DNA from 3 places in the Exiguobacterium sp. s143 genome. Region 2 is predicted to be linked to each of the others. Evidence: riboswitches for the same ligand, from Rfam matches in the RefSeq annotation. Region 2 holds a riboswitch; each other region holds the start of a gene.

Region 1 (10,787 bases), on a different contig from region 2:
CATCCACGGTTCATTGAATTTGTCCGATGTACTCCATCCTTTGATGATCGTATCGAGATTGTACATCGTCGTATCCTGCTTCAACGCCTTCTGCTCCACGAGTTTCGCGTCGAGATCAAAGCTATCTGGTGTCTTCTCGCCAGCGATTTTCTTAGCCAGTAATCGCATGTCCGTTTGTCCAATCAAGAATGGATCCACCGCACTCGTCGAGACCCAGTTACTGCCTTTTTCACGCATCAGGTTGATATCCTGATTCGAGACATCGATCGAGATTAGCGGGATTTCTTGACGTTTATTATCCTTGAGCGATTTGTAAGCCCCTTTTGCGACTTCGTCCCACGCTCCCCAAACCGCATCAATGCTTCCTTTCGGATATTTCGCGAGAATCGCATTCATCTTCGTTGCGATATCCCCTTGGACATCTTGGAAGTTTGTCGGTCCAACCGTCTCAAGCGTTTTGATCTTACCGTCTGCTTCGTACGTCTTATAGATTTCCTGACGACGATCGAGCGGGGCAAAACCTGGTCCGAACCAAAGTTTGATGACACGGACCGGCTTTTTGTCCGTCACCTTCGTCACTTCATCAAGCGATAGCTTCGCGAGTTGATGATCGTTTTGGAATGTTTCCGTCACACCTTTTAACGCCGTTCCTTTTTTCTTCGTGACCGTATCGAACGTCACGACCTTCAGCCCTTTGTCGACCGCTGGTTTAATCATGTCATAGGCGTAGTCTTCCTTACCATGCGAGATGATGAGCCCATCATAATCTTGCTGAATCGCTTGCGCGACAAGCTCCTTGAACTTGACGTCGTTACCTTCCGAAATGAACGTGCTGACTTTAAAGCCAAGCGCTTCGCCTTCACTTCGTGCGCCATCAAGGAATTGTTTCGTATGGTCGTCCGATGCCAGGTTGCGGATGACGGCGATCTTGACGTCTGATTGAACCCCTTTTGGTACATCCTTAACGACCTTCGTCGTCGTGGCTTCTCCATTCGCACAAGCCGCTAGTAACAGTGCCGGTGCTAGGACGGCGTAAGCTAGTTTTTTCATGACATATCTCCTTATCCGAGGGGTTGAAGCCCTGTTAATTGTTCAATCGTTTCTTCATTCGGTTGCGTGATGACACCAAGTTCGGTGATGATGCCCGTGATCAATGTGTGTGGTGTGACATCAAACGCCGGGTTGAAGACAGCGACGCCTTCCGGTGCTGTCGCGACACCTTGGACAGTCGTCACTTCTTGCGGATCACGTTCTTCGATTTCGATCGCGTCTCCGGAAACGAGCGAGAAGTCGAACGTCGAGAGCGGTGCTGCGACGTAAAACGGAATACCAAAAGCTTGCGCGAGCAATGCCAATTGGAACGTCCCGATTTTATTCGCGGTATCTCCGTTTCGTGTAATGCGGTCGGCACCGACGATGATCGCATCGATCTGTTTTTCTTTCAGCGTATGGGCAACCATGTTGTCCGTAATTAACGTGACATCGATGCCGGCACGTTGCAGCTCCCATGTCGTCAATCGTGCTCCCTGCAGTAACGGTCGCGTCTCACTCGCAAAAACGGATAATTCGATACCGCGTTCTTTTGCGATGTAGAACGGCGCAAGTGCCGTTCCATAAGCAGCGGTCGCAATCGATCCAGCATTACAAATCGTTAGGATCCGGTCGCCTGACTGGAACAATTCCAGTGCATGAATCCCGATTTGACGTGACGTCTGCGCATCCTGGTCGTATAAGGCGACCGTCCGTTTTTCCAACCGTTCGCGAATCTCTTCTACCGACGTCCCATCTTGAATGATTGGATTCAACTGATTGAGTACATTTCGCAAATTGACGGCCGTCGGTCGTGTCGCGAGTAACGTCGCCGATGTCTCAAGCAAGGCTTGCTTGTAGACCGGTAGCGCCGCTTCAAACCGGTATGCTTCTTGAACGAGCACGAATCCACCGAATAAACTGATCGCAGGCGCGCCCCGGACACGTAGTTGTTTAATCGCCTCAACCGCTTGCGCGAGATCAGCAATGACTTCATAGTGCTCTTCTTGCGGTAGACGTGTCTGATCGAGAATCGTCAAGACACGGTCTTCGTAACGAATACTTTGGACGAATGTAGTCATCGGCTGAGTTCCTCCGTTACGTCAAAGTTTCGTAAATCATCGAATGTCCGGCATTCTGTACGGCGTTTGATTAACGCCGCTCCTAGACGAAGAGCGTGACGTTTCCGCTCTAAGCGTTCCGTCGTTGAATCGATTGATTCTAAATCAGCGACCGGTGCAAGACCAATCGTCCGCCGAATCAATTCGCAACCGGCAAAGCCAAGGGCATCCTGCAAGATCGTGCTCAGTACATCATCGACGAGTCCTGATGCCTGGAACGGTTCGACGGCTTCCCGTTCCCATAATGCACGGAACGTTGAAGCGAACGTCAGCCAGAACGTATCGATATCCTTGATTCGGGCGTCACGTCGTGTAGGGTAATCCGGATATGCTGCGAAGAATAAATGCGCAATGAACTGCCCGACATCGAATCCGAATGGACCATAAAAGGCGAATTCTGGATCGATGACTTTCGTTTCCGTCGCCGAGGCGAAGATGCTTCCTGTATGTAGATCGCCGTGCAGCAATGCATCTCCTTTCGTGATGAAGAGCGCTTCGAGTTTTGCGACTTCGCGTTTCAACTCATCGTCTGCCCATAGACGTGCCACCTCTTCTTCGAGTCCGGCTTCAATCTCGTTCGTCTCCGCGTCATGAAACGGATCCGTGAAGATTAATTTTTCCGTGATGTCGCACAAGTCTGGATTGTAGTACGTTCGGGCGACACGTTTCTTTTCAACCGGACCAAGCGCAAAGTCCGATGTATGGAATAACGTCCGAGCGAGATAAGAACCGATATGTTCCGCAAGCAACGGATACTGTTCACCTGCGAGTAAACCGCTTCGAACAATCGTCAGATGTGAAAGATCTTCCATGACCGTATACGCTTCTTCATGACTAGCATGAAAAACACGTGGTACGAACGGTACGGCATGCCGTGCGAATTCACGGAGTGCGGATTGCTCGATCCACGCCCGTTCGAGTGATAACGGCCAGCTCTCACCGACGACTTTTGCGTACGGGAGTGCTTGTTTTAGAATCAATCGATGTTCCCCCTCTCGAATTCGGAAAACGAGGTTGAGGTTCCCGTCGCCAATCTCTTCTGCTTCGACGGCTCCATCGCCGATCAGTCCTAGTGTCCGAACACGATCAATCGCGTCCTGTTCTGTGAATGCTTTGTATGTCATATCAGTTTCCCCCTATGTGATACACGAAAAAGCGCCTCTTTTCGTCATCGAAAAGAGGCGCAGGAAAGTCATTGCGTCCTCTTATCTCTCAGACGAAACGTCTGTTGGATGTAGCACCGTGCCCAGTGGTCGGTTGCTGCGGCGTCATCGGGCCAATTCCCTCTGCCAACTCGCGATAAGAGTCGTATGTAGTTGTCGTGTGTGATATTGATTTGAATCTTACTCAATCGACTTCCTCGCTGTCAAATCGAAATCAAGCAGAAACGGATATCATTTTTATGCCATCTATAGAAAGAGTATTTTCAAAAAAATAAATTTTCTAAAAATAGTTTGACAAGTGGCGATTCTCATGTAAAAATTGCAATTAGATTTCACAATTTCATCCAATTCTTATCAAGAGCAGACGGAGGGACAAGCCCTACGATGTCGCAGCAACCGACCTTTTGGCACGGTGCTAATTCTTGCAGCTACTAAGCTGACAGATAAGAGTCCACGTTCGAATCATTCATGGTCTCTTGTCGCTGACGAGAGACCATTTTTTTGTTGAAGGAGGAAAGACATGGCTTATATCACTGCTACTTATCAATTGACCGCCCGTGATCGACTCGAGCAACGCGCTGAACAACTCGCGCTTGGTCTGACAGTCGGTTCTTGGACGGAACTGAATCATCTCGAACAACAACAACTCGCCTCGTTCAAAGGGGAAGTCGTACATACCGAAGAGCGCGATGGCAAAGGATATATCACGATTCGTTATCCGGAACATAACGTGTCGCGCGACTTTTCTGCGATTCTGACGACCGTCTTCGGGAAACTCTCACTCGACGGTGAAATCAAACTAACGGAATTGCTATTACCCGATACATTTACGTCGGACTTTCCAGGTGCGAAATTCGGAATCGAAGGGGTCCGTTCCTTGATCGGTGTCGAAGATCGTCCATTGTTAATGAGCATCTTCAAAGGAGTCATCGGACGGGATTTATCGTTCCTTCGTGATCAACTCGAAGGACAACTCGCTGGTGGGATTGATCTCGTCAAAGACGATGAGATCCTATACGACAATCCGTTGACACCGACGATTGACCGGGCACGAATCGGACGTGAGGTCATCGATGCTCACTTCCACCGGACCGGTAAACGTGCGTTATATGCGATCACACTCAGCGGTCCCGTCTTTACGCTCAAGGATCAAGCCAAGCGATTGATTGATGCTGGAGCGACCGCATTCTTGCTGAATACCTTCACATACGGACTCGACGTCTTACGCGAACTGGCGAGTGATCCGGAAATCAACGTTCCGATCTTCAATCATCCAGCATATAGCGGTGCGTTGATCGCTAGCCCGAATCACGGAGTCGCAGCTCCTGTCTTACTCGGCACATTACCGCGTGCTGCTGGAGCAGACTTGACGCTATTCCCGTCTCCTTACGGCAATGTCGCTTTGCCAAAGGATGTCGCCCGTGGCATCGCGGTCGAAGCGACCCGTCTCGGTCAGACGAAATCGATCTTCCCGGTTCCTTCAGCCGGTATTCATCCTGGACTCGTCGCTCAACTCGTACGGGACTTCGGTATCGATTCCGTCATCAACGCCGGCGGCGGCGTACATGGTCATCCGCAAGGTGCTGCGGCTGGTGTCATTGCTTTCCGCCAGGCGCTCGATGCGGCACTCGCAAATGAATCCCTATCGGCGGCAGCATCGCGTCATGAAGAATTACGGATCGCCCTTGACGCTTGGGGGATCAAGTCATGACCGTACGGATTCTTTGTGACTTCGACGGTACGGTGACGACGCAAGATAACATCATCGCACTCATGCAGGCATTTGCGCCAGCTAGTGACTTCGAACCGTTGAAACGCGGCGTACTCGACCGAACGCTATCGATTCAGAGTGGTGTCGGGCAAATGTTCGCACTTCTGCCGTCTGACGGAAAAACAGCCTATCTTGACTTTTTGTTGGAGCGTGCAGTCATTCGCGACGGATTTTCGGAGTTACTTCAGTACAGTCGTCGTCAAGGAATCGATTTTTCGATCGTCAGCGGTGGAATGGACTTTTTCGTCGAACCGATCTTAGCGCCATTCCTTGAACAAGAACAGATTTACTGTAACGTCGCCGATTTCAGTGGTCCATTCGTCCATATCGATTGGCCAAACGCCTGCGATGCCCATTGCACGAACGGGTGCGGCTGTTGTAAAACGTCCGTTGCCCGGGCATTGCGCAAAGACGATGACGTCATCATCGTCATTGGTGACTCGGTGACGGACTTCGAACTCGCGAAACAAGCGGATCGTGTCTATGCCCGTGATTATCTGATCACGTTGTGTGAAGAGAACGATATCGCCTATACACCGTTTGAGACGTTCCACGACATCGTTCATGATTTAACACGAGCGGAGGTGACAACATGACATTCATGCGACGGTATGAAGAGCTACGCGCCATCAAACAAGAGCTTGCGGCGCGCGATTGGTTCCCTGGTACGAGTGGCAATCTCGCCATTCGGACGTCCGGTGTCCCGGTTGAATTCCTTGTGACGGCAAGCGGAAAAGATAAACGGCAGACGACTCCTGACGACTTCGTTCATGTCGATGCGACCGGTCAATTGATTGGTGAGCAATCCGGGCGTCCTTCCGCTGAGACATTGCTCCATGTCGAAGTGTTCAATCGAACGGACGCCGGTTGTTCTCTGCATGTCCATACGATTGCGAACAATGTGATTTCGGAACTCTATGGCGATCAAGGCAGCATCACCTTTTCCGGTCAAGAAATCATCAAGGCACTCGGACACTGGGAAGAGGATGCGACGGTCACGGTACCGATCATTCCGAATCATGCGGACATTCCGACGCTTGCCGCTGCTTTTGCACCGCATGTCACAGCGGACAGTGGTGCCGTCCTGATCCGCAATCACGGGATCACGGTCTGGGCACCGACCGCCTTTGAAGCAAAGAAACACCTCGAAGCCTTCGAGTTTTTATTCAATTACACGTTGACGTTGCAATCATGCCGTCAATCCATTCATTAAAAGGAGGAATCATCTCATGGCAACAGTCTTATTCCAAGAAACAAACACACGGTATACGGATCAAACGGAAGTCGCTGACTTCCTTGCGTCACGCGGCGTTCTTTACGAACAGTGGGACGTTTCGAAACTTCCAGCGCCTCTCGTTGAGAACTTCACACTGACGGATGCAGACAAACAAACGATTCTCGATACGTTCGCTCCCGAAATCAAAGACGTATCAGAACGTCGTGGGTATCAGACAGCTGATATCATCTCACTTTCGGATACGACACCGAACCTTGATGAGTTGCTCGTCAACTTCCAGAAAGAACATCATCACACGGATGATGAAGTTCGTTTCATCGTCAGCGGTCATGGCGTCTTCGCGATCAAAGACGAAGAAGTCGGCTACTATAACATCGAACTCAATCCTGGTGATTTGATTTCCGTTCCTGTTAACACACGCCACTACTTTACGCTTCAAGACGATCGTAAAGTCGTCGCTGTTCGGATCTTCGTCACGACAGACGGCTGGGTTCCGATTTACGAGAATGAGACGTCAACGGTCTCTTAAGATCGATAAAAGCGCTGTTTTCCTTCATATGAAGGGAATCAGCGCTTTTCTTATCGCACAAACATATCACTACATTGATACGTAACCGATATAATGAAGGAAAAGCGATGAGGAAGTGAGCGTCATGCATATTCGTCCCGTAATGGAACACGACTTACCAGCGATTCTCGCCATCTATAACGAAGGTATCGAAGATCGGATCGCAACGCTTGAGACCGACCAAAAGGACTTATCCTTCATGACCCAGTGGTATGCAGAACGCACCGATCGATATGCTGGATATGTCGCTGAAGATGACACAGGTGTCCTCGGCTTCATTTCCCTCGATCCGTATAATCCGCGTCCTGTCTACGCATCCGTCGGTGAGATTTCGGTTTATATCACTCGGACACATCGTGGACAAGGGATTGGCACACGTTTGCTCGAAACGATTGAACAACATGCCCGTGATCATCATATGCATAAGCTGATCCTCTTTACCTTCCCGTTCAATAAAATCGGACAAAAACTCTATATCCGCTCCGGGTTCCGGATCGTCGGAACGTTTAAGGAACAAGGACAGTTGAACGGCGAATATGTCGACGTCATGGCGATGGAGAAACGCTTGCGATAGGATTCATTGAATGCCAGACAGGGAATAGTCAATCCGAGTCATTGAGAGAGGATGAACCTAATGGATATTCAACAAATTCGTAATGCAACACTCGTTGTCACGTATGCCAATCAAGTCTTACTAATTGATCCGTTCCTCGGCGAAAAAGGCAGCTTGCCTCCCTTCGGTCAAACACCAAATGCCGTCGCCAATCCACTCGTCGACTTACCGGTCGATGTCAACACACTGCTCGATCCTGACGCTGTCTTTGTCACACACCTGCATGCCGATCATTTCGACGATTCTGCAAAACAACTTCTACCCAAGCATTTGCCACTCTATGCGCAGCAAGAAGAAGACGCGCAGCAAATCCGAGAAGCCGGCTTCACGAACGTCTCTTCCTTCGATTCCGGTGTAACGATCGGTGATATCCAGGTCCATCGAACAGGTGGACAGCATGGTGTCGGTGAAATCGGCGAACGGATGGGACGTGTGTCTGGGCTCGTCCTCACCCATCCGGACGAACCGACACTTTATATCGCAGGTGATACGATCTGGTGTGACGAGGTCGCGCATGCGATCGAACAACATACGCCCGATATCATCGTCGTCAACAGTGGCGCCGCCCAGTTCTTGACCGGAGAGCCGATCACGATGTCACAGCGTGATCTCCTTGCGGTTCATGAAGCGGCGGCGGAAGCGACGATCATCGTCTCGCACCTCGAGTCCGTCAACCACTGTCTCTTGCGACGTGATATGATTGCTGACTTTTTAACTGCTTTCCATCTCTCTGCCCATTTCCTGATTCCGGAGGATGGCGAAACGATGTCATTTTAAGAACAGTAACTTTCATTAAAAAGAAGCCCTTGTTTCGAATATCCATCGAAACAAGGGCTTCTTTTTGTTATGGGATGACGAGACCTAACAAACGAGCAAAGGCAACTGCTTGCTCTTCCGTAATGACAGCACCTGGTAAAAATCGCGGATCGATCGTAATACCAGAGAGTTCCGTCTGCCGGAGGTCAAGACCTTTTAACGGTGTTTCAATCCATTGGCTATCCGTAAGTCGGACCGCTTCGAGTTTCCACTGGGTCGGCTTCACTTCGAAGAACTGTGCTTCTTTCATCGTCGTTTCGCTCCAGTGTTGATGACGGACCGTACTGCGAATGAACTGTACGTAATCCGCAAGCCCTTCCTGAATCGTTAAATGGTCCAGCGTACAATCTTCGAACTGAACACCCGTCATCCGGCATCCGACGAAGGACACACGGTGAAAACGAGTTTCTTGGAAGTGACATCCGGTTAAGTCGCATTGCTCAAAACGAATATCTTCGAACGAACCACGGTCAAAGGTAAGATTCGCGAACGAGACATTTTGAAAACACACTTGATAGGCATCGATGCGTTCTGTCAGTTCACTCGGCATCGACTCTTTCTCATAACGCGCTCCTTTCAGATACGGATCATCGATTTCGACTTGATCGAACGTCTCTGACTGAAGCGTCTTCGGTAATTCTGGTAAACGGATAACGGTCTCTTTCAATGAAGGTTCCCCCTTTTTTCTCTCCCTTAGTGTACCAAACTCCTTTTATATGAGGAGAAATCGTTCGAATTCCCCTTTTTTCAACAGTTTTTATTTTGAGACACTTTGAGACCGTGCTATAGTCAAGGAAAATCAAAATAAGAACATACGTTCTTTTGTGTAAAGGAGTGATTCAGATGTTTCCTTCCGTCGTTTTACCACAAGATAAACGGATTTTTTGCGTCGACAGTGTGTCCTTCTACGCCAGCTGTGAATGCCAGTATCGCAATCTCCCCCCCTTGACGACACGCCTAGCGGTCGTCTCCGATTTAAAACGAAGCGGGTCCGTCATTCTCGCTGCCACCCCTGCCTTAAAAGCACTTGGAATCAAGACAGCCGGTCGATTATATGAAATCGAGCAATTGCCATACGCTGTTCGTCGTACGATTCGACTTGTCGAACCACGTATGCTCGCTTATATGAAGACGTCGATTCGTGTCCTGGATGTCCTGCACCAATTCGCCCCACCTGAAGCCATCCGCGTCTATTCGATTGACGAAAGCTTCATTGACATGACCGGAACCGATCGCCTATTTGGTTCCGACCTGCAAGCTGCCCTCAAAATTAAAGAAGCAATCCTGAAACAGACCGGCATCCACGTCCGGATCGGGATTGGTCCAAATAACGTCATCGCGAAACTGACGCTTGATTTAATCGGGAAAAAAGAAGGCATCGCGCGATGTGGATATGCTGATGTCGCACGACGTCTTCATGATTTTCCGATTCGGAAGATGTGGGGAGTTGGACATCGCATGGAACAACATCTGCAGATGATGGGGATTGAAACGATCGGTGATCTTGCCATGCGCCCCGTTGAAGAGTTACACGAACGCTTCGGTGTCATCGGTGCCGAACTGTGGCATCACGCTTGGGGACTCGACGCGTCACCGACACTTCTTGCGCCTCGTCATCTGTTCGAGAAAGCCCCTCAACGGACGATCGGACACGGTGTGACCTTAATGCAGGACTATTATCAGTTCGAACGCATTCGGAATGTGCTCAATGAACTCGTGCAGGATGTTGCCGCACGTTGTCGCTTTTCGAATCAAGTCGGCTGGACCGTTCACATCGGCGTCCGCTATTCTCGAAACGTCGTCCGAAGTGGTTTCTCCCGTCAAGTACGGTTGCCTTATCCGACATCCGATGAACGCATCATTCTGCGTCACGTCTTACAATTATTCGAACCGAATTGGCTCGACGGGGAACCTGTTCGTTTTTTATCCGTCGCAGTGGGGCATTTGACTGCCGATCAAGGCACCTTACAGTTGTCTTTGTTCGAGGATAATGCGCGGCTCTGGAAACGGCGACGGTTATTAAAAGCAATGGATGTCGTCAACCTTCGCTACGGAAAAGGAACGATTCGCCTCGCTGTCTCGTTTCTTGATACGAGTGTCGCCAAACGTCGTCTTCGTTTCGTCGGCGGTCATCCGGGAGGTGATCTTCATGACAGCGTATCGTGATCGGGGAAATTTAAAATGGATTCCTTTTCTCATGCCGGAACATTTGCAACTGTTGCGGGAATATTATGTCCAGATGCATCAGCTCGACTTGCCTGAAATTGATGAACAGTTGCAAGAATCATGGCACTTTCTGCTTCAAGAAGCTTTAATAGAAGGAAACGAACTTGAAATCACGTATTATAAGGAAAGTAGCTACGTGACGGTCGTCGGTTTCGTGGAACGACTAGAACCCGAACGTTCCGTTCTCTTTCTGCGCGGACGTGAAGTCATTGAAATTCCCTTCACACGAATCGTCCGGATCGA
Region 2 (10,787 bases):
CGAAGACGTCGTCGTCTCGATTCTGGATCGTGAACGTCACGAAGAGATCATTCAACGGATTCGGGCAACAGGGGCACGGATTCGCTTGATTGGTGACGGTGACGTTGCTGGTGCGATCAACACGGCGTTCCCGCATACAGGGATTGATATCTTGCTCGGTTCAGGCGGTGCACCGGAAGGCGTTCTTGCTGCCGTTGCTTTGAAATGTCTCGGTGGTGAACTCCAAGGACGCTTGTTACCGGCAGACGATGCTGAGATCGAGCGTTGTAAGAAGATGGGCATCGAAGATCCGTCGAAGATTCTCATGATGGATGATCTCGTTGCAGGAGATGACTGTATCTTTGCTGCAACAGGCGTCACGGACAGCGAATTGATGAAGGGTGTTCAGTTCACGGCGCAAGGTGGTCAGACACACTCTGTCGTCATGCGTGCGAAATCAGGAACGGTTCGTTTTGTCGAGGGTATCCACTCGTTCAAAAAGAAACCGAAGCTTGTCATTAAGTAAAACAGGACGACTCCTCAAACAGGACGTCTGAATCCATATAAAAAGAGTTGGCGTTGCGGATGATTTCCGGAATGCCAACTCTTTTTTGATGATGTTTAAAACTGATAACGTTCATATCCTCACTTTCCTCAGGCGGGAGGTAAGCCGCGACATCCCGCAACTTGTGCGGAATGCCGGGTCTTACCTTACCCTGACGGAAACGTTGAACCCGTTTCCTTTTCCTGTAGGAGTTGAGGATGAACGTCATAAATATTGAAATAATGAACATTATAACTATCACCGCGGACGCTGGACTTCTCCTGCTTGTCGGGTGACGTACCGACGCGGTAGAAAACGCGTCGAAAAGATATACCAGGCATTCCCGAAGCCAGGCACGATGAACGTTTTTCCCTTCATATAGCCGCGGTAGGCGATACGCGCGACCGTCGGGGCATCCATGACACCAGGTCGCAAGAACAAGCGTGATTGTTCGAGGTTTGCTGCCGATTCAAATCCGGTATGTGTCGCACCCGGACAGACGACGCTCACTTGAATCCCGTCTGGTGCGAGCTCTTCCGTCAAGCCTTCCGAGAAATGAAGGACATAGGCTTTCGTCGCGTAGTAGACACTGAGCCATGGACCGCCTTCGAATGCAGCCGTTGATGCGAGATGGACGATGCGTCCTTTGATTCCGTGTGCCTTCATGCGTGAGGCATAGACCTTCGTCACATGTGTTAATGCCTCGATGTTCAAGGCAATCATATTGGACTCATCTTTAAACGAGGTCTCAAGGAAAGAACCGAAGACACCTATTCCAGCGTTATTGATGACGCAATCGACCGGAATCTGTTCCGTTGCCCGAAACAGTGCCAATCGATGCGTATACTGCGTTAAATCGTAAGGGAAGACGGTTGCTGTTCCACCGAGTCGCTCGACATGGAATTTCGTTTCGAAGAGTGCCGTAGCATCACGTCCGACGAGCAGAACGTGATCCCCTTGACGAGCATGGAGATAAGCGAATTCACGACCGAGACCTCTTGAAGCACCTGTAATTAAGACATGCATCCTATTTCCTCCTTATGAATGAGATGAAAAAAAGCGATCGAGCCAATGCTCAACCGCTTTGAGATGATGAATTAAAGGTAAGATCCTGCGCCGACAAGGCGTGAACCCCAGTACCCTGATTTGAAGCTTGAGTATTTAACGCCACCTGTTTCTGAGTTGACCATGCTTGACTTGCTTGTTGCGATCCCAACGTGCTGAATGCCGCTACCGTGTGAGAAAAAGACAAGATCTCCTGGTTGTACTTTTGAAACGCTAACTTTCTTAGAAGAAGAATATTGTGAAGAAGACGTACGTGGCAATGTTTTACCAGCCGCTTTCTTGTACACGTAGCTTGTGAAACCAGAGCAGTCGAATCCACGAGTCGTTGTTCCGCCCCATACATAAGGTGTACCTTTATGTTTTGCTGCTTCGTTCAGGATTTTCGTCCGTTTAGAAGAAGAGCTTGTTGATTTTTTAGCGCTAGAAGATGATTTGTATGTCTTTGTGTACTGTGAGTAGACATAGCGTGTTTTACCGCCGTATGAGATTTTTGTCCAGCTGCCTGATTTGCCTTTGTATGTAAAGACTTGACCAGCGTTGACTTTCCCGACGATGCTTGCTTTCGTAGAAGGTGCTGTCCGAACACGAAGACCGTTGTCCGTGATCTTGACTTTCGTGACTGTCGCTGCTTCAACTTTACCTGTACCCACTGATGTAAAACCTGAAACCACTAAGGCTGCCGTCGCGATCGATGCTAGAAAACGTTTCATGTTAAGAATTCCTCCGTTTAAATGTAGTGTGTTGCGTCCGTAAGTTATATGATGAAATCATTAAGTGTTTGGTTAAGCAGTCTACCTTACAACTGTGTAAGAATTTTGTCTGCAGGAATATCTTAGCACGAGCACACTTGAAAACGTTTTTTCAGTTAGAAGACAAAACAGATGCTTTTGTAACATAACTGAAATAATATCCTTGAATATTACAAAGTAAGAAACGCAGAGGATTGTTAACGACGAATTCAAAAAAATATGATACCTTTAGTTCACGAATAAAATTACATACCTCCTGATGTATGTATGGAAGTATGCTGAATGCAGTTGAATTTATAAAGAATAGGTGAAGAACATGCCAACAACTGATAAAAAAGATAAACCAGAACGTTCCTATACACTGGCTCAATTGAGCCAACTGACATTAAAAGAACTCTATGAAATCGCAAAGACGAAAAATGTCCCACAATACCGGGAAGCCCGTAAACGCGAGTTGATGTTCAAGATTTTAAAAGCACAGGCTGAATCGACTGGTCTTTATTTCCTCGAAGGGGTACTCGAAGTCATCCCTGGCAACCCACAAATGCAAAACGATGGTGGCTTTGGCTTCCTTCGTCCTATCAATTATTCCCAATCCTCTGAAGATATTTATATCGCAGCATCTCAAATCCGACGCTTTAATCTACGTAATGGTGATGTCGTCACAGGTAAAGTCCGTCCACCGAAGGAAAACGAACGGTTCCAAGGATTACTTAGCGTGGAAGCCGTCAACGGTGAAGCACCAGATACTGCCCGTAACCGTTTATTTTTCCCGGCACTGACACCGATCTATCCGGATCGTCTAATGCGACTTGAGACAGAACCACGCCATCTATCTGTGCGTGTCATGGATATGATCGCACCGGTTGGGTTTGGTCAACGTGGTTTGATCGTCGCACCGCCAAAAGCAGGGAAGACATCACTCCTCAAAGAAATCGCAAACTCGATTCAGGAGAATCATCCGGATGTCGAACTGATCATTCTCTTGATTGATGAGCGTCCTGAGGAAGTAACAGATATTGAGCGCTCGGTTCCGGGAGCAGACGTTGTCAGCTCGACGTTTGACGAAACACCAGACAACCACGTCCGGATTTCTGAACTGGTCCTCGAGCGGGCGATGCGACTCGTCGAACACAAGAAGGATGTCGTCATCCTGATGGATTCGATCACGCGTCTGACACGTGCCTATAACTTAACGGTACCGCAAAGCGGTCGGACGCTCTCAGGGGGAATTGACCCGGCTGCGTTCCATAAACCAAAACGCTTCTTTGGGGCAGCGCGAAACATCGAACACGGTGGTAGTTTGACGATTCTTGCGACAGCTCTCGTTGAGACAGGATCGCGCATGGATGACGTCATCTATGAGGAATTCAAAGGGACGGGCAACATGGAGTTGCATCTTGATCGTAAGTTGTCAGAGCGTCGGATCTTCCCAGCGATCGACATTCGGAAGTCCGGTACACGGAAGGAAGAACTCTTGCTTCCGAAAGAGCAACTCGATGCACTTTGGACGATTCGCCGGACGATGAACGAGTCGAACGAATTCGTCGATACTTTCCTACGTAAGATTCGTGATACGAAAAATAATGAGGAATTTTTCGTCGAACTCGAGAAGGAAAAGAAGAAGGCGGTCCGACGCGCACCGGCTAAACCACGTACCGTCAAGAAGGAAACGACGACGGAAAAATAACTATTGCGACGCGCAAAAAAATCGTTTAGTATAGGAAGGTAACTTACTCTGGCTCAGCAAATGAACCAGGGCGGAAGGAGAGAAATCAACCATGAAACAAGGAATTCACCCTAACTACAACAAAGTAGTATTTATGGATTCAACGACTGAGTACAAATTCTTAAGCGGTTCTACTCGTTCTTCGAACGAAACGATCACTTGGGAAGATGGTAACGAGTACCCACTCATCCGTGTGGATGTGTCTTCAGACTCGCACCCATTCTACACAGGTCGTCAAAAGTTCAACGCGGCAGATGGTCGTGTCGATCGCTTCAACAAAAAATACGGCCGCAAGTAATCACTTGTCGGTTCTTAAAAAAACAGCCTGCCTCCATTATGGAAGCAGGCTGTTTTTGTATAGACTGAATTGTGAACGATACGCGAGATACGTCTTCAAGACGAAGGAGAAGGCGATTCCACCGGCAATCCCGATTAAATACGGCATGACTTCCGGATGTGCCAAGATATAGTCCATGACTTTGTGGAACGAGAGATGACGACCGACGAAGTAGCCGGCGCCTAAAAACACGCTGATCCAAATCAACGCACCTGTATACGCATAACTCGCAAACACGCGAAACGGCATTTTCGAGACACCTGCAAAAAAGGCAGAGAGTTGGCGGAGACCAGGTATGTAGTAACCGATGATCAAGACCGATTTCCCGTAACGACGAAATCCGGCTTCAGCGGAAAGAATATGTTTTTCTGAGATACGCATTTTCGGTCCGACGCGGTGTAATAGTGGCATACCGAGTTTTAATCCGAGTAAATAGCTGATCGTCATCCCGATACAACTGCCGGCGTAAGCAGCGAGAATCGTACCGACGAGTGGTAGATTGCCTTGATGCATCCAAAAACCGGACAGGACGAGCAGGGTCTCATCAGGAACCGGCAATCCCACGATACCACCTGCGAGAAGGACGGAGAGACCAAGGGCACCATATTGGTGCAGGATGTCATGTAAGAGATGATGAATCGGGGACACCTTCTTTCGTGAGAGTCTTCTTCTTCAGTGTACAGGAAATAGGGGACGGTTGGAATGAAAGGACAAAAATTCTAGGTAAAGAAAAAATGAATTTTGATTTCCGGAAGTCAACCCTTTTTCTCGATACCGTTTCGGGCTATACTCGTTAAAGTGACTATTTTTAGAGGACGGTGTCGGACGATGATGCATGTAATAAATCAGTACGGCTGGATCGAAGTAATTTGTGGCAGTATGTTTTCCGGGAAATCGGAAGAGTTGATTCGTCGTGTCAGACGGGCGCAGTACGGCAAACTGCCCGTTCAAGTATTCAAGCCGGCAATCGACGACCGGTACCATGAAGAGCATGTCGTCTCTCATATCGGCAACTCCGTCGTGGCGATTCCGATGGCGACGAGTCGCGATCTCTACGCAGCAGTAGCAGAGGAAACACAAATCGTTGGAATCGATGAAGTTCAATTCTTTGATGATGAGATCGTACAAGTCATCGAAGCACTTGCACAAGACGGAAAACGCGTCATTTGTGCAGGCCTTGATCAAGATTTCCGGGCAGAGCCATTTGGCAAGATGCCGGAATTACTGGCGCGCGCAGAATTCGTAACGAAGCTGCAAGCCATCTGTCTTTCATGTGGTGATCCGGCTTCCCGGACACAACGGTTGATTGATGGAAAACCAGCGAACTACGATGATCCGATCATCCTAGTTGGCGCTTCAGAATCATATGAGCCACGGTGCCGCCATTGCCATGAGGTGCCTGGAAAACCGAAGCCGCTCCAATCGGTGCAGCACCAAGAAAATTAAACAAAAAAGACGAACCGGTCGCGGTCGTCCTTTGATGTAGCAGCTATTCGTTTCCAGAGGGAAGAGAATAGCTGTTTTTTTATTATCCTGTTTCCTGCGAGAACCGGCTTGAGCGTTCGATGAAGCGGATCGTCTCACGAACGATTAAATCCTGATCATGATCGAGTGTCGCGACGTGATACGAGTTGAGTAAACAGTAGCTTCGTTTATCATTCGTTCCGATGTGCTGATGCAGATAATCCGAACTCGACGGCGGAACGACGTGATCCGTCGCCGAGTAAAGAATCAAGGTCGGTAGAAGGATCGATCCAAGACGTCCTTTCGTCTCATCCATCAGACGAACGAGTTCGAACGCACAACGGCTCGAAACGAGGTCATAGATGATTTCGAAAGCAGACCGCTTGATGTCCGGTGCCCCTTCCGGTAAATACTCTGGACCGTCATCAAACGAAAGTGCTTCGTAAGAAGGAACGGAAAGAGCAGCATTGATCGTAATGATGCCGGCAAACGGAATGCCGTCAGCGGCGAGCGACAGTGCAAGCGTCGCACCCATCGATTGACCGATGACGAAGACTTGATCGCATGTTTCTTGTAAACGTTCATAGCCGTCTTGCAGGCTTTGCTTCCAACATCGAGCAGTCGATTGTTCAAACTCGCGGACGTTCGTTCCATGTCCACGTAAGCGCGGGGCATAGACGGTAAAACCTTCAGCAGCGAATGCCTCACCGACGTCCCGGACACTTTGCGGAGTGGCGTTAAAACCATGACAGATTAGAATGCCGATCGATCCACCTTGAAAATAAAACGCTTCAGCACCAGTCAATACAGGATAGTTCATCATTACTATTTTTCCTCCATTCATGAAAAAACTCGTCGACGTCACTGCTTGGACGCCCACGAGTTTTTCACCGTATCATCCAAAGCCGCGCTTTGCTGGTCGGAGCACCTTACAAATTGCAGGTTGCCGTGAAGTCATAGAGCCAGGTCTCTCGTTCACTCTTGATAAATATCATATTGGAATTGTCGGAATAATCATTGAAACGATGGTAGCACGACCAAAAATGACTTGTCAAATCTTTCTTGACGAATCATGATCCGTTGAGTAAGCTAACTCATAACTTGTTCATCCATCGATATGCGCCAAATGGATTATTTTTGCAAAGTTGGTTGACTTTTAAAGTTTCGACCCGTAATGTAAAAATTAGTTTTACGACATAAGCAACAACGCAACAACACACATACGAATTTCATACCGCAATACTTATCCAGAGAGGTGGAGGGACTGGCCCTACGAAACCTCGGCAACAGACTCATTATGAGCACTGTGCCAATTCCATCAGACAGATGTCTGAGAGATGAGTGGAGTGGATTCTGCCACTGTGCGGATCCAGGTCTCTTCTTGTTTCTCAAGAAGGGACCTTTTTTGTTGAATGAAGGGGGAAAACGGAATGATCGCATTTCATCAAGTCAAAAAAACGTACGTCACGAAAGATCAGACGATCGCAGCGCTCGACGGTGTCGACCTGACGATCGAAAAAGGCGAAATCTTTGGTGTCATCGGCTTTAGCGGTGCCGGAAAAAGTTCACTGCTCCGCTGTGTCAATCTGTTAGAACGACCGACGTCAGGAACGGTGACGGTCGATGGGGAAGATTTAACGCAACTGTCTCCGAAAAAATTGCGCCAAGCAAAACAACGGATCGGGATGATCTTTCAGCACTTCAATCTATTGAATGCGAATACGGTCTTTACGAACGTTGCAAAACCACTTGTTCTCGCAGGCGTCAAGAAAGATGAGATTCGCCGCCGAGTGACGGAGTTGCTCGAATTCGTTGATCTCGCGGACAAGGCGGATCATTATCCGGATCAATTGTCGGGTGGGCAGAAACAGCGCGTTGGTATCGCCCGGGCACTCGCGATGCAACCTTCCGTCCTCTTATGTGACGAAGCGACGTCAGCACTCGATCCCCAAACGACCCATCATATTCTCCAGTTATTAAAACGTATCAATGCGGAGTACGGGATCACGATTCTCTTGATCACCCACGAGATGGGCGTCATTCGTGAAATTTGTGACCGGGTCGCCGTCATCGAAGCTGGAAAGTTGATCGAGTCAGGAACGGTCTTCGACGTCTTTTCGAATCCAAAGACCGAGACAGCGAAAAACTTCGTTCGCTCCGTCATGCACGACGAGATTCCAGCATCGATTCGCCAGTTGATCGAGTCCCGGAATGCGAATCCGATCTATAAGATTCATTTCCTCGGACATCACACCGGGCAGCCGCTCTTGTCACAAGTCGCGAAACGCTTTGACGTCGATGTCAACATCTTGCACGGTAGCATCACGGAGTTGCAGGAGACACCGTTTGGCACTCTGCTCGTTGAACTGATCGGTGAGCCGGCTGAAGTAAAACGAGCGTTACACTACATCGATCAGGCACAGGTGACGGTCGAGGAGGTACTTGCCCATGCTAGTTAACTACAGTGATATCTGGACAGCATTTTTACAGACGATGACGATGGTATCCGTTTCGCTCTTATTCTCGACATTGATCGGTTTACCACTCGGGATCCTGCTTGTCGTAACGCGAAAAGGCGCATTGCTTGAAAATGTCCCGCTGTTCACGTTCTTCAACAGTATCGTCAATATTTTCCGCTCGATTCCGTTCATCATCTTACTCGTCGCGATCATCCCGTTGACACGGTTGATCGTCCAGACGTCGATCGGAACCGAAGCCGCAATCGTCCCGCTCGTCTTTTACGCTGCACCGTACATGGCGCGTCTGATCGAGAGTTCTTTACTCGAAGTCGATAAAGGCGTTCTTGAAGCAGCAGAAGCGATGGGCGCAACACCGTTTCAAACGATTTTCCGCTTCCTCCTACCGGAAGCACTCGGTTCACTCATCCTGAACTTAACGATCGCGACGGTCGGCTTGATCGGGGCGTCAGCGATGGCAGGTGCGATTGGAGGCGGTGGTCTCGGTGACTTAGCGATCACCTATGGTTATCAACGATTCGACACGAAAGTCATGATCATCACGGTCGGGATTCTCGTCATCTTAGTCCAAGGCTTACAGACGACAGGCAACATCGTCGCACGAAAAATTAGAAGACATTAATCAAGGGAGCGATTCAGCCATGAAAAAAGCAGTAGCAATTGGAGCAACACTCACGACGATTTTATTTGCCGGGTGCGCAGCATCAGGAGAAGACGAAAAGACGATCAAGCTCGGTGTCAGCGGTTCAGACACACAAGTTTGGGATTATGTCGCGAAAAAAGCAGAGAAGGAGGGCATCAAAATCGAGCTCGTCAAGTTCTCCGATTATGTCCAGCCGAACATGGCACTGGCTGAGGGTGAGATCGACGCCAATGCTTTCCAGACGATTTCCTACTTCAACGCTTTCAAGAAAGAACATAACTTGAAGCTATCGCCGATTGCGACGACTGTCATCGCACCGATGGGGATCTACTCGGATAAATACAAGGACGTCAAAGACATTCCAAATGGCGGAAAAATCGCTGTTCCAAACGAAGCGACGAACATGGGACGTGCCCTCTTGTTACTGCAAGAAGCAGGTCTGATCAAGCTACCGGACGACTTCGATGGCAACGGTTCGGTCGATAAGATCGTCGAGAATCCGAAAAAGCTGAAAATCGTTCCGATCGTCGCTGGACAAACGCCACGCGTCTTACCGGACGTCGCGGCGTCTATCATCAACAATGGCATTGCCGTTGACGCTGGCTTCAACCCGATCAAGGACTCGATCGTTCATGAGAACGAGACAGCAAAACCATACATCAACATCATCGCGACACGGACGGAAGACAAGAACAAAAAAGAACTGAAAAAAATCGCGTCGCTGTATCAACAAAAAGATGTCGCGGCCTTCATCAAAAAAGAATATAAAGGCAGTACGATCCCGACGTTCGTTCCACTGAGCGATATCGGCGAATAATTTCAAAAGGAGAGTGGACAGTATGACGACACCAGTACGCACGACATGGGTAGAGACGATTGAACAGGACATCGAACAAAAACGGGAATCGTATCTTGAGACAAGTCATCGGATTCATGCAACGCCGGAAATCGGGAACGAGGAATTCTTTGCTTCGCGGCTACATGCGGAGCGTCTAACGGCTGAAGGTTTTACGGTAGAACTCGGCGTCGCGGGACACGATACCGCATTCTTCGCGAAGAAATCGAGCGACCGACCAGGCGCAACGATTGCCTTTCTTGCTGAATACGATGCGTTGCCGGGTATTGGTCACGCGTGCGGTCATAATATCATCGGCACGACGAGCGTCGCAGCGGCGATCGCGCTCAGTAAAGTACTCGATGAAGTCGGCGGGAGTGTCGTCGTGCTTGGAACGCCGGCCGAGGAAGGTGGACCGAACGGTAGTGCGAAAGGCAGTTTCGTCAAACATCAGTTGCTGGAAGGGATCGATGCAGCCTTGATGGTCCATCCGTCGGGTCAAACACGGATCACGGGTTCTTCCCTTGCGGTCGATCCGCTCGACTTTGCCTTTACGGGTCGTCCGGCACACGCAGCGGCGTCACCGGAAGAAGGCATCAACGCCCTCGACGCTGTCATTCAACTCTTCAATGGAATCAATGCGTTACGTCAGCAATTACCGGACGATGTCCGGATTCACGGAATCATCACGCATGGAGGTGATGCGCCGAACATCATCCCGGAATACGCAAAAGCACGTTTCTTCATCCGGGCGACGACACGGGAACGATTGAATGCCGTCACGGAAAAAGTCAAAGCCGTCGCCCAAGGAGCGGCACTCGCGACTGGGGCGACACTTGACGTCATCGCCTTCCAAAATGAAGTCGATAACCTCGTCTTCAACCGGACGTTCGACCGTCTGTTCCAAGAAGAAGCAGAATCGCTTGGTGAAAAGGTCCACTTAGACGAACGACCGGGTCTTGGCT
Region 3 (10,787 bases), 440 kb from region 2:
AGTGGCGCATCGGGCCGGAAACGATCAAATGCACTCGCGAAGACTTGTTTGACGCCTCCGAGTTGTTTCGAAGGATGCCAATCAAATAACGGTGAAATGAACGCAAGGCTTGCGACCGGTAATTCATATTCTTGCAACAGACGATTGACGACGAGTGCGCCCATGCTACAGGCGACGATATGAATCGGTAGCTTGCGTTTCCCGGCTTCACGTAATGCTTCTTTTAACAGTTGACCATGCTCTTCAAACGAGATGCGACGTGGTGCGTCGACAAGTAATACTTCATACTCTCGTTCGAGTACCCGAATCAAGGCTTCACTCGGACGGGCACGCAGTTGTAACGGATAAACTAATACGATGATTCCTGTTGGTTGTTCAACCACAAACTCACCTCTTCACTTCATACTTCCTTTTTACGATACCTTATTTCAAACGCACACGAAACCGTCCCAAGACGGATTTCATGAGGCGACATGGCGAAGACGAATGACAGATTCTACTTGCCCAAAGACTTCTTCCGTCATCTCACTGAGTTCTTCAAAACCGAATGAGGTTAAGAACTGACGTGCTTTATAGTTACGTGCCTCCACGTATACTTCGAGTGGGACGGCTCCTTGTCGTTCGAGTTCACGGATCAGCCGTCGTCCGATTCCGTTTTGCTGATATTTCGGCAAGACGTACAGACGAATGATCTCCCACGTTCCCTCAACATCAACAGCATGAATGAAACCGACGATTTCCTCATCGATGATTCCGACATAAAAATACTCTCCCCGTGCTTCTTCCGCCGTCCGGATCGCACGAACGACTTCTTCTTGCGGATACGCCTCCTGCACGAAATGCGCTTTCGAACGTTCGGAATAGATTTCTGCATACGTATCCAACCAAGATGTGACGGCAATGTCATGAATACGTCCTGCATCAGCTGGAATAGCTTCGCGTATTTCCATAATCGGAACCCCCCTTTGTATTCATACGAATCGACTCATGTACTTTTACCCTCTTCTAGAAAAAACATTCGTTTCCTGCAAAGTTCCACGGAAACAAAAAAGTCCGAAAACCCGCGTAGGGTTTTCGGACTTTTTGATTATGCGAAACGTTTTGCTTGTTCTTCAAGAACTGCTGCTTTATCTGTTTGCTCCCATGGAAGCTCAACATCTGTACGACCGAAGTGACCGTATGCAGCTGTTTGACGATAGATCGGACGACGGAGATCAAGCATGTTGATGATTCCAGCCGGACGAAGATCGAAGTTTTCAGCAACCAATTCGACGAGTTGCGCTTCAGGAAGTTTTCCTGTACCGAATGTATCAACCGCGATTGATACTGGGTGCGCGACACCGATTGCGTACGCGAGTTGAACTTCTGCTTTGTCTGCAAGACCTGCAGCAACGAGGTTCTTCGCGACGTAACGTGCTGCGTATGCAGCTGAACGGTCGACTTTTGTTGGATCTTTACCTGAGAATGCTCCACCGCCGTGGCGTGCGTATCCACCATACGTATCAACGATGATCTTACGACCAGTTAATCCAGCATCTCCTTGTGGTCCGCCAATGACGAAACGACCAGTTGGGTTGATGAAGAATTTCGTTGCTGCGTCGATGTATTCAGCCGGGATAACCGGTGTGATGACGTGTTCTTTCAAGTCAGCTTGGATTTGCTCAAGCGTGACTTCTTCTGCATGTTGTGTCGAGATGACGATCGTATCGACACGAACTGGCTCGTTGTTCTCGTTGTATTCGACCGTGACTTGTGTTTTTCCGTCTGGACGAAGGTAGTCGAGTTGACCGTTTTTACGCACTTCTGCCAAACGGCGTGCGAGACGGTGTGAGAGCGAGATTGGAAGTGGCATGAGTTCTGGTGTTTCTTTCGTTGCATAACCGAACATGAGACCTTGGTCTCCTGCACCGATTGCATCGATTTCTGCATCAGACATGCTACCTTCACGTGCTTCAAGCGCTTGGTCGACACCAAGAGCGATGTCTGCTGATTGCTCATCGATTGATGTCAATACAGCACACGTGTCAGCGTCGAAACCGTATTTCGCGCGTGTATAACCGATTTCACGAATCGTTTCACGAACGACTTTTGGAATGTCGACGTAAGTCGATGTCGTGATCTCACCTGCAACGAGAACGAGACCTGTTGTAACAGAAGTTTCTGCCGCAACACGCGCGTTTGGATCCGCCGCGAGGATTGCATCAAGAATTGAATCCGAAATTTGGTCACAGATTTTATCTGGATGACCTTCAGTGACTGACTCCGACGTGAATAGTCGGCGATTAAGGTTTGTCATGTATGACCCTCCCAAAAAAGAATTTGACGGTGTACTCATTTCCCCTAGTTGAGTGGGACGGTAAAATGAAAAAAACCTTTCCAAGTCCAAAAAATGGTCAGGGAAAGGTTGTGCGTTCTTCCTTTACCCTCTTATCGTTCGAAGTGTTTACTTCGCTTCAGGAGAGCACCTTTTCCCTCATTAATATGTGAATTAATGTAGGACGGTTGCCGGGTTTCTTCGGGCCTTGTTCCCTCCACCTGCTCAGAATAAGAGTATCCGTTACGAATTACATGATATAAAGTTGTACCTACTCTGTCAAGCAAGGTTTCAAATTCTAGTCGAAACTTTTTGAAAGAGATGTTAAACTGTTAATGCTGAAAGCGTTTCCAGATAAATAGAAATCAGCACCAGAAAATGATTGCTCTCTCTTTAGTATGTCATATATAATAAATGTGTCATACTAAATACAGTGAGCCAAAACCAACGTAGGGGAAAGGTGGGGTCAGGATGCCGATGACGGTCCTGAATATCGAAGAACTACTCAAGAAAGAGCATGTGTTCAAACAACTATCTGTTGCTGAACTTGTCGAACATGCGATTCGAAACGAAGAAGGTGTCCTTGCTGAGAACGGCGCATTATCTGTAGAAACGGGGAAATTTACAGGTCGTTCACCAAAAGATAAGTTCATCGTCCGTGATTCTTCCTGCGAGTCTCACATTGATTGGGGTCATGTCAACCAACCAATGGATGGAGACAAATTTGAACAATTGTTGCAAAAGGTTCTTCGTTACATGAACGAAGCCGATCAGCTCTACTACACAGAAGCTGCTGCTGGAGCAGATACGCACTTCACCCTTCCGGTCCGTGTGCTCACACAATACGCTTGGCATAACCTGTTTGCCAAACAACTTTTTTTACGCGAGTATCCTGAAGTGGCTGCCTTCGAACCGTTCACGGTCGTCTATGCGCCACATTTCAAAGCAGATCCTGCCGTTGACGGAACGAACTCTGAGACGTTCATCGCGATGTCGTTCGAACACCGGATCGTCTTGATCGGTGGAACGGAATACGCGGGAGAAATCAAAAAATCAATCTTTTCCGTCATGAACTATCTCTTGCCACAAGAAAATGTCCTTTCGATGCACTGCTCGGCAAACGTCGGACACGAAGGCGACGTCGCCTTGTTCTTCGGTCTATCCGGTACTGGTAAGACCACCCTCTCAGCAGACGATAGCCGTCAATTGATCGGCGACGATGAGCATGGTTGGTCGCACGACGGTGTCTTCAACATCGAAGGTGGATGTTATGCAAAGACCGTTAACTTATCACGCGAAAAAGAACCGCAAATCTTTGACGCGATCCGTTTCGGAACCGTCCTTGAAAACGTCGTGCTCGACGAAGCCCGTCACCCTGATTACGATGACACATCGTTGACGGAAAATACGCGTGCTGCTTATCCGATCACTGCAATCGATAATATCGCTGTTCCGTCACGTGCTGGTCACCCGAAGACGATCGTCTTCTTGACGGCTGATGCGTACGGTGTCTTGCCTCCGATCAGTAAATTGACGAAAGAACAAGCGATGTATCACTTCCTATCAGGATATACATCAAAACTCGCTGGAACAGAACGTGGGGTCACGGAACCGGAAGCAACGTTCTCAACATGCTTCGGTTCACCATTCCTTCCACTGATGCCTGAAAAATATGCGACGATGCTGGGCGAATTGATTGATCGTCATGGTGTCACTGTTTATCTCGTCAACACAGGCTGGACAGGTGGTGCTTACGGAACAGGTAGCCGCATGAAGCTATCCTATACACGGACGATGGTCAACGCTGCCGTCAACGGTACACTCGCAACGATTCCAACAGAAGAGCACCCGATTTTCGGACTTCATATGCCACTGGAAGTTCCAGGTGTTCCAAGCGAGTTACTCAATCCAGTACGCGTCTGGTCGAATCCGGACGAATACGACACACAAGCGCGGTCGCTTGCTGAGAAATTCCAACATAATTTCCTTCGCTTCGAAAGTGCGACGGATGCGATCAAGTCAGCTGGTCCACGCCTATAAAAAAAGAGCCTTCGGGCTCTTTTTTTATAGGATAGAATCCGTTCTTTCTTGAAGATGTGTTTCTTTTTGTTTAAGCCATTCCTGACTTTCTGCTAGTAGCGCATAGGCTCGTGGAAGTGAGACACCTAAACGTTGACTGAGTAGTTCGAACTGATCAAAATCACAGCGATCTGCACTGATCACAAGCACTAAACAATCCCGGAATGGATGATCTTTTCCTTGTAGGACAACCTTCAAGGAATCTTCGATTGGTAATTGACCAATGATGTCGTCGATATCCACAGACAATAACGCATCAATATGTGACAGCAATCCGATCATGTAGGCACTCTCTGACTTCAACGTGCGTGTTTCTTTTGCAAATAGCTCGCAAAGCTTAGCACAATGTAAAGAAGACCGGAGTAACTCATTTGACCATTCGTAAGGACTAGCAAGCTTCATCTCACGCAAGACGATTAACGAAATCCAGCTTTTGAGTTGCGAGAAGCCAAGTAGTGAAATGGCTTGACGAACAGAGCTGACTGTATTTCGTAATCCCATTCCTGGAGAATTGATCAGTTGCAGTACTTGAATGCTGATATACGGATTTGCTTCAATCTCATCAATGACTTCATCGTATTTTTCATCCGTATCGAGCCATTTTAGCATCTTCAGCAATACCGGCAATTGAGGAGGGACAGCTTTTCCCTTCATCAACATCGGCTTAGCATAAAAATAGCCTTGGAACCAGTCATATCCCATTTCAAGACAACGTGTGTGATCTTCATGTGTCTCGACTCGTTCGGCAAGCATCTTGATATGGGGATAATTACGCCGGACGATATGCAGGATCGCACTTTGCTCGCGAGGAGAAATCGCCTCGATGTCGATTTTAATTAAATCAATTAGCGCGAATAATTCTGTTCCATGTTGACGAAGTAAATCGGTCACAAAATCATCGAGTGCTAGTGTAAAACCTGCTTCTTTCCAACTGTGCAACACAGATAACATCTCTGTATCGATATCAACAGTTTCTAAAATTTCGATAACGAACCGTTTTGGATCTAAATAGTGAATCAGATCACTTTTCAAGAGATCCGCTGTAAAGTTGACGAAAAGTTTTTTACCTTCAGCGACATGCTCTACACCCATATGAACGAGTGTATTCGTTAAAACATCCATTGTCGCTAGATCACCGTCGAATACATTCATTTGTTTGACGGAACGATACAGCAACTCGAATGCATCAACTGCTCCGATTCGGTCAACGATGGGTTGACGTGCTAGTAAGATATCCATCGTCCTCCATCCCCCTCTACATTACTCATATGGTTCTAATTATATCAAAATTTATTTTTCAGGAAGTTTATTGTTTTTTACAACGAATCAATATTCTTTTTTTCCCATTATGTATGTAAGTTCAATTCTTCAGATGACAAAAAAACCGATACGACATTCATCGTACCGGCTAAATCATCGATTATAGATACCAGTCTCAAACCAATTCAACACATTCCGCGTCACACGCAACTTGTCATGAATCGGAAATTGATGGGCATAGGCATAAGTCTGAAGCGTCGTATGCTCAGGATGACGTGCAGCATAAGCGGTTGCGTGTCGTAAACGAACGTTCTCATCGTATGCACCGTGAATCAATAATACTTCACCTTGAGGTTCGACATGGAGCGGCGAGCGAACCGCGTATTCATCAGGAACCGTGTCTGGTGTACCTCCCGTGTATCGCCGCAGCATCTTTTGCATCGTCTTCTGCTCTTCGTACGTCCACGTCAACTCCGTCACCCCTGCCCAGGACACCGTTCGGGCGACTGGACGGTGATGCGCAAGGAGCAACGCCATCTGTCCACCACGTGAAAATCCAAATGCGTGAACATGTGAGACACGTTGCTGCAACCAGTCAAAGGCACTGCAGGCGTCTTCGATATCGTGATGTCCGAAGTCTTCTTTTCCCGTACCGCCTAGATTCCCGCGATAGAAGGGGGCCATGACAAAAAAGCCAGCCTGTGCGAACGCGAGCAGTCGTGTCGGTCGGACCATTCCGATCGAACGCGTTCCACCACGCAAGTAGAGAATTCCCTGACCGTTTGCAACTTGTGGGAGTACGATATAGGCACCGACCCGTTCCCCATCCGCTGTAGTATAGAACATCCGAAACGTCCGAAACGGACCTTGGCGCGGAAGTTCAAACCAATCGGCGTTCGCTAAGTACACGGAGCGTCTCCGGAAGGACACGGTCCTTCATCATGAAGCTGTATTGTCGGTTCGTATCGAGACGATCGGGGAGTTCCTCGAATAGAAAAGCACCATCTGTTTCATCCACGGCAAGATGAGACGACAATGATCCGATTTGCGCGAAATAGATGTTTTTGATGATCGTATCGCCTTTTCCGGCAACACGATATTGTCCGACATATGAGAGGGAATCGATTTTCCCACCCGTCTCTTCCATTACTTCACGACGTGCGGCTTCTTCTGCCGTTTCACCCGGTTCAACCTTTCCACCAGGAAATTCATACCCCCGCTGCTTATGATGGGTCAGCAACCATTTTCCTTCGTACACGGCAATGACCCACACGTGCAAAGGACGATCCGAGAACGGATGGTCATCAAAACTTAACTCCACTTGATTTTGATAATAATCCAAGAATGTAATCACGTACGTGCACCTCATTTCTTCTTCTAACTTCACTTTACCTGTTTCACGGGTATTCTAAAAGTGAAAACGCTAGGATTACCTGTAAATCTGGAAAATGATAGCCTACTATCATCCGGTAAAGACAAAAAAACAGCCGATGTTCCACTAAGGAACAATCGACTGTCGTTTTACATTACTTCAAACGTGCTTCGAGTTCTGCTTTTTCTGCTTCGAATCCTGGTTTCCCAAGAAGAGCGAACATGTTTTTCTTGTACGCTTCGACGCCTGGCTGATCGAATGGGTTCACTCCGAGGAGGTAACCACTCATCGCACAAGCTTTTTCGAAGAAGTAGAACAGGAATCCGAGGTGATACGGTGTCATCTCTGGAAGTTCGACTGTCAAGTTCGGTACTTGTCCGTCCGTGTGTGCAAGCAACGTACCTTCTGCCGCCTTATCGTTGACGAATTGAATTGACTTACCTGCAAGGAAGTTCAATCCATCGAGATCCTGAGCATCTTCTTCAACAGTCAACGCATGACGCGCTTGACCGACTTTGATGACTGTCTCGAACAGGTCACGACGACCTTCTTGGACGTATTGTCCCATCGAGTGGAGATCCGTCGAGAAGTCGACTGCTGCTGGGAAGATTCCTTTGAAGTCTTTTCCTTCTGACTCGCCGTATAATTGTTTCCACCACTCCGATACATAATGAAGTGCTGGTTCGTAGTTGACGAGAAGCTCGATCGTCTTCCCTTTCGCATAGAGCGCATTTCGTACGACCGCGTATTGATACGCTTCGTTGTCAGCTAGGTTTTCGCTCGCATAGCGCTCTTGCGCGTCACGGGCACCTTGCATCAACTCTTCAATTGAAATACCAGCTGCTGCGATTGGTAATAGACCAACCGGTGTCAAAACAGAGAAACGGCCGCCGACATCATCCGGAATGACGAATGTTTCGTATCCTTCAGAGTCTGCGAGTGTTTTTAATGCACCACGCGCTTTATCCGTCGTTGCATAAATCCGGTGTTTTGCTTCTGCTTTACCGTATTTCTCTTCCATGAACGATTTCAAGAGACGGAACGAAATCGCTGGTTCTGTCGTCGTACCCGATTTCGAGATGATGTTGACCGATACATCTTTTCCTTCGAGGACTTCGAATAAATCGTGCAGATACGTCGATGAGATATTATGTCCTGCATAGATGATTTGTGGTGCTTTGCGATCTTCTTTTGATAACAAGTTATGGAATGAGTGTCCGAGCATCTCGATCGCAGCACGCGCTCCGAGATATGAACCGCCGATTCCGACGACTAACAACACATCAGAATCCGACTTGATTTTTTCTGCAGACGCTTGAATGCGTGCAAACTCCGCTTGATCGTAGTTCTTCGGAAGATCTACCCATCCTAAGAAATCACTTCCTGCGCCTGTTCCTGCATGAATCGCATGGTGAAGCGTCTTTACCGTTTCCGCCATATGATCTACTTCATGTTGACCTACGAATTGTAGGGCTTTCGAATAATCAAAACGTACTGTTGACATGCCATCGTCCTCCTTATTCATTCGCAACGAAATGCGACCTTCCTTTTCATTAAAACGCAAGAAGGAAGGTCGTTCAAGTCTTTTGTGAAATGAGTAGCAAATGTTACAGATTGTTATAGGGCAGCTGTCACGATTTGACGAACATCTTCGTTTCCGAGTGATTTGAAGTTTCCGAAGTCGCCGCGTGTCATTGCTGACTTGACGATTGCGTCAACTGTATCTTCTTTGATGTCATAATCAGCGAGACGATTCGGTGCACCGAGTGATGTCCAGAAAGCACTGATTGCATCGATTGTAGCGTGTGCCGCTTCCATCTCTGATTTACCTTCCGTATCAACGTTAAAGACGTTCTCACCGAGTGTCACGAAACGATGTGCATTTGATTCGTCAAGCACGTGGCGCATCCAGTTCGGGAAGAGGATCGCAAGTCCACCTGCGTGCGGGATATCGTGAACAGCTGAGACCGCATGTTCGATGTTGTGTGATGCCCAGTCTCCACGTGCGCCCATTTGAAGGACACCGTTGAGTGCCATCGTACCAGCGAAGAGAATCGTGCCACGAAGTTCAACGTTCTCGAGATCGTTGACGAGTTTTGGTGCTGCTTCGACGACTGCTTTCATGACACCTTCTGTCATCCGTTCTTGGACCGGTGCATGCGCAGGGTGGAAGTATTGCTCGAGGCAGTGGCTCATCATATCGACGATACCGTAGATTGTTTGATCTTTTGGCACACTGACTGTGTACTTCGGATCAAGGATCGAGAATGTTGGGAACGTAAGCGGGCTACCCCAACCGTATTTCTCTTGTGTCTTCCAGTTCGTGATGACGGATCCAGCGTTCATCTCAGAACCTGTTGCTGCAAGCGTCAAGACTGTTCCGAATGGGATGACTGTCTCTGGTGTTGCTTTGCCGATGACGAGATCCCACGCTTCGCCTTCATAAGGAATACCAGCAGCGATCAATTTCGTGCAGTCGATGACAGAACCGCCACCGAGTGCAAGCAATGCGTCAACGCCTGCTTCACGTGCGATTTTGATACCGCGCTCTGCTGTCTCGATACGCGGGTTCGGTTCGACACCGTCGCATTCGACGTACTCGATTCCTGCCGCGTTGAGTTCACGTGTGACATCATCATAGACGCCGTTCCGTTTAATACTGCCGCCACCGAAGACGAGCATGACTTTCTTTGCACCGAGTGCTTCGAGTTGTGGTTTCAGTTGGCTGACTTGTCCGTCACCAAAAATAAGTTTCGTTGGATTGCGATATTCAAAGTTTTCCATCTGTGTTGCCTCCTCAATAAGTAATGAACACCTTACATTATCCACACATTCCCCTTTCGCATCTAATTTAATGCTTATTCTGTGTAAAAATCGCATAAAAAAAAGAGAACCGACCGATGTCGATTCTCTCATGTGGCTTATTTTTGGAAGTTTGATTTTTCAATCCATTCTTCCAATTTACCTTTAAGAACGTTGAATCCAGGTGCTTCTTCTTGTTTGAAAGCAGGACCTGCATCGCGACGTCCAGCGTTTTTGCGTGGACCTTTCGCGCGTGCTTCACGTTTTGGAGCTTCCTGAGTTGCTTTGATCGAAAGCTTCATTTTTTTGTTAGCTTCGTCGATGTCGAGAACTTTAACAGTTACTTCATCGCCAACTTTTACGTAATCGTTGATGTCTTTTACGTAATCGTGTGAGATTTCTGAGATGTGGACGAGACCTTGTGTTTGCTCGTCAAGTGCTACGAAAGCACCGAAGTTTTGAATACCAGTTACTTTACCAGTAACGACTTGGTCTTTTTCAAAGTTTGCCATAATGTATACACTCCCTAACTAAATTCATCAACTTATAATAACACACTTTTCTTGTATCGTAAAAAATATTTTTGGAATTTGTTTATTTTTTATTTCACGAGGGAACATTTTAGTAGCAAGACTTCAAGTATTCCCCCTGATTCTGCCGAACTTTCCGAGTTCGGCCCTTTTTTTGTTCTTTTACTCAATTGACCTAAAAAACAGATACCGAAAAGTGATGTGAGCGACTTTCACAACGCTCTAATAAAAACGGACAGTCTCGGTCTGCTCGCTTTCCGCGGACAAGCCCTCATGCCGCTTCAGATGCGTCGCATCTTCCAGGGTCATGATGACTTGTTTTTCCGCAGGAGTCGAGCAGAACCTCGCCTGTCCTAGCGTAAAGGAAATATAGAGTAGAAGCAATCATAAATTAAGAGGGACATTAATTACTCAAAAATCAAACTGCAAT

The links. Region 2 has a riboswitch for S-adenosylmethionine ahead of KNQ03_RS07825 (methionine ABC transporter ATP-binding protein). Riboswitches for the same ligand answer to the same signal wherever they lie in the genome.
Positions count from the first base shown of each region.
Region 1: it holds a riboswitch for S-adenosylmethionine, as region 2 does, so the genes downstream of both, KNQ03_RS12830 (2,3-diketo-5-methylthiopentyl-1-phosphate enolase) here and KNQ03_RS07825 (methionine ABC transporter ATP-binding protein) in region 2, are expected to answer to the same signal.
Region 3: it holds a riboswitch for S-adenosylmethionine, as region 2 does, so the genes downstream of both, metK (methionine adenosyltransferase) here and KNQ03_RS07825 (methionine ABC transporter ATP-binding protein) in region 2, are expected to answer to the same signal.

Region 1 is NZ_JACSMX010000003.1:287,102-297,888, reverse strand. Features, by position in the region: gene KNQ03_RS12845 (sugar ABC transporter substrate-binding protein) at 1-1,050, opposite strand, end outside; gene mtnA (S-methyl-5-thioribose-1-phosphate isomerase) at 1,062-2,111, opposite strand; gene mtnK (S-methyl-5-thioribose kinase) at 2,108-3,274, opposite strand; SAM riboswitch class I at 3,353-3,456, opposite strand; SAM riboswitch class I at 3,662-3,763, shown strand; gene KNQ03_RS12830 (2,3-diketo-5-methylthiopentyl-1-phosphate enolase) at 3,834-5,024, shown strand; gene KNQ03_RS12825 (2-hydroxy-3-keto-5-methylthiopentenyl-1-phosphate phosphatase) at 5,021-5,680, shown strand; gene KNQ03_RS12820 (methylthioribulose 1-phosphate dehydratase) at 5,677-6,297, shown strand; gene KNQ03_RS12815 (1,2-dihydroxy-3-keto-5-methylthiopentene dioxygenase) at 6,314-6,850, shown strand; gene KNQ03_RS12810 (arsinothricin resistance N-acetyltransferase ArsN1 family A) at 6,975-7,463, shown strand; gene KNQ03_RS12805 (MBL fold metallo-hydrolase) at 7,524-8,279, shown strand; gene KNQ03_RS12800 (pentapeptide repeat-containing protein) at 8,347-8,985, opposite strand; gene KNQ03_RS12795 (Y-family DNA polymerase) at 9,162-10,484, shown strand; gene KNQ03_RS12790 (YolD-like family protein) at 10,468-10,787, shown strand, end outside.
Region 2 is NZ_JACSMX010000001.1:1,504,222-1,515,008, reverse strand. Features, by position in the region: gene glpX (class II fructose-bisphosphatase) at 1-505, shown strand, start outside; gene KNQ03_RS07860 (SDR family NAD(P)-dependent oxidoreductase) at 782-1,549, opposite strand; gene KNQ03_RS07855 (C40 family peptidase) at 1,621-2,298, opposite strand; gene rho (transcription termination factor Rho) at 2,654-4,027, shown strand; gene KNQ03_RS07845 (type B 50S ribosomal protein L31) at 4,119-4,364, shown strand; gene KNQ03_RS07840 (DedA family protein) at 4,401-5,051, opposite strand; gene KNQ03_RS07835 (thymidine kinase) at 5,235-5,849, shown strand; gene KNQ03_RS07830 (alpha/beta hydrolase) at 5,932-6,690, opposite strand; SAM riboswitch class I at 6,757-6,858, opposite strand; SAM riboswitch class I at 7,108-7,211, shown strand; gene KNQ03_RS07825 (methionine ABC transporter ATP-binding protein) at 7,298-8,326, shown strand; gene KNQ03_RS07820 (methionine ABC transporter permease) at 8,316-8,966, shown strand; gene KNQ03_RS07815 (MetQ/NlpA family ABC transporter substrate-binding protein) at 8,986-9,804, shown strand; gene KNQ03_RS07810 (M20 family metallopeptidase) at 9,827-10,787, shown strand, end outside.
Region 3 is NZ_JACSMX010000001.1:1,060,017-1,070,803, forward strand. Features, by position in the region: gene KNQ03_RS05680 (serine aminopeptidase domain-containing protein) at 1-383, opposite strand, end outside; gene KNQ03_RS05685 (GNAT family N-acetyltransferase) at 462-950, opposite strand; gene metK (methionine adenosyltransferase) at 1,088-2,296, opposite strand; SAM riboswitch class I at 2,425-2,551, opposite strand; gene pckA (phosphoenolpyruvate carboxykinase (ATP)) at 2,786-4,354, shown strand; gene KNQ03_RS05700 (EAL and HDOD domain-containing protein) at 4,379-5,632, opposite strand; gene KNQ03_RS05705 (alpha/beta hydrolase family protein) at 5,807-6,562, opposite strand; gene ytkD (RNA deprotection pyrophosphohydrolase) at 6,534-7,007, opposite strand; gene KNQ03_RS05715 (glucose-6-phosphate isomerase) at 7,180-8,529, opposite strand; gene KNQ03_RS05720 (iron-containing alcohol dehydrogenase) at 8,643-9,809, opposite strand; gene yugI (S1 domain-containing post-transcriptional regulator GSP13) at 9,947-10,339, opposite strand.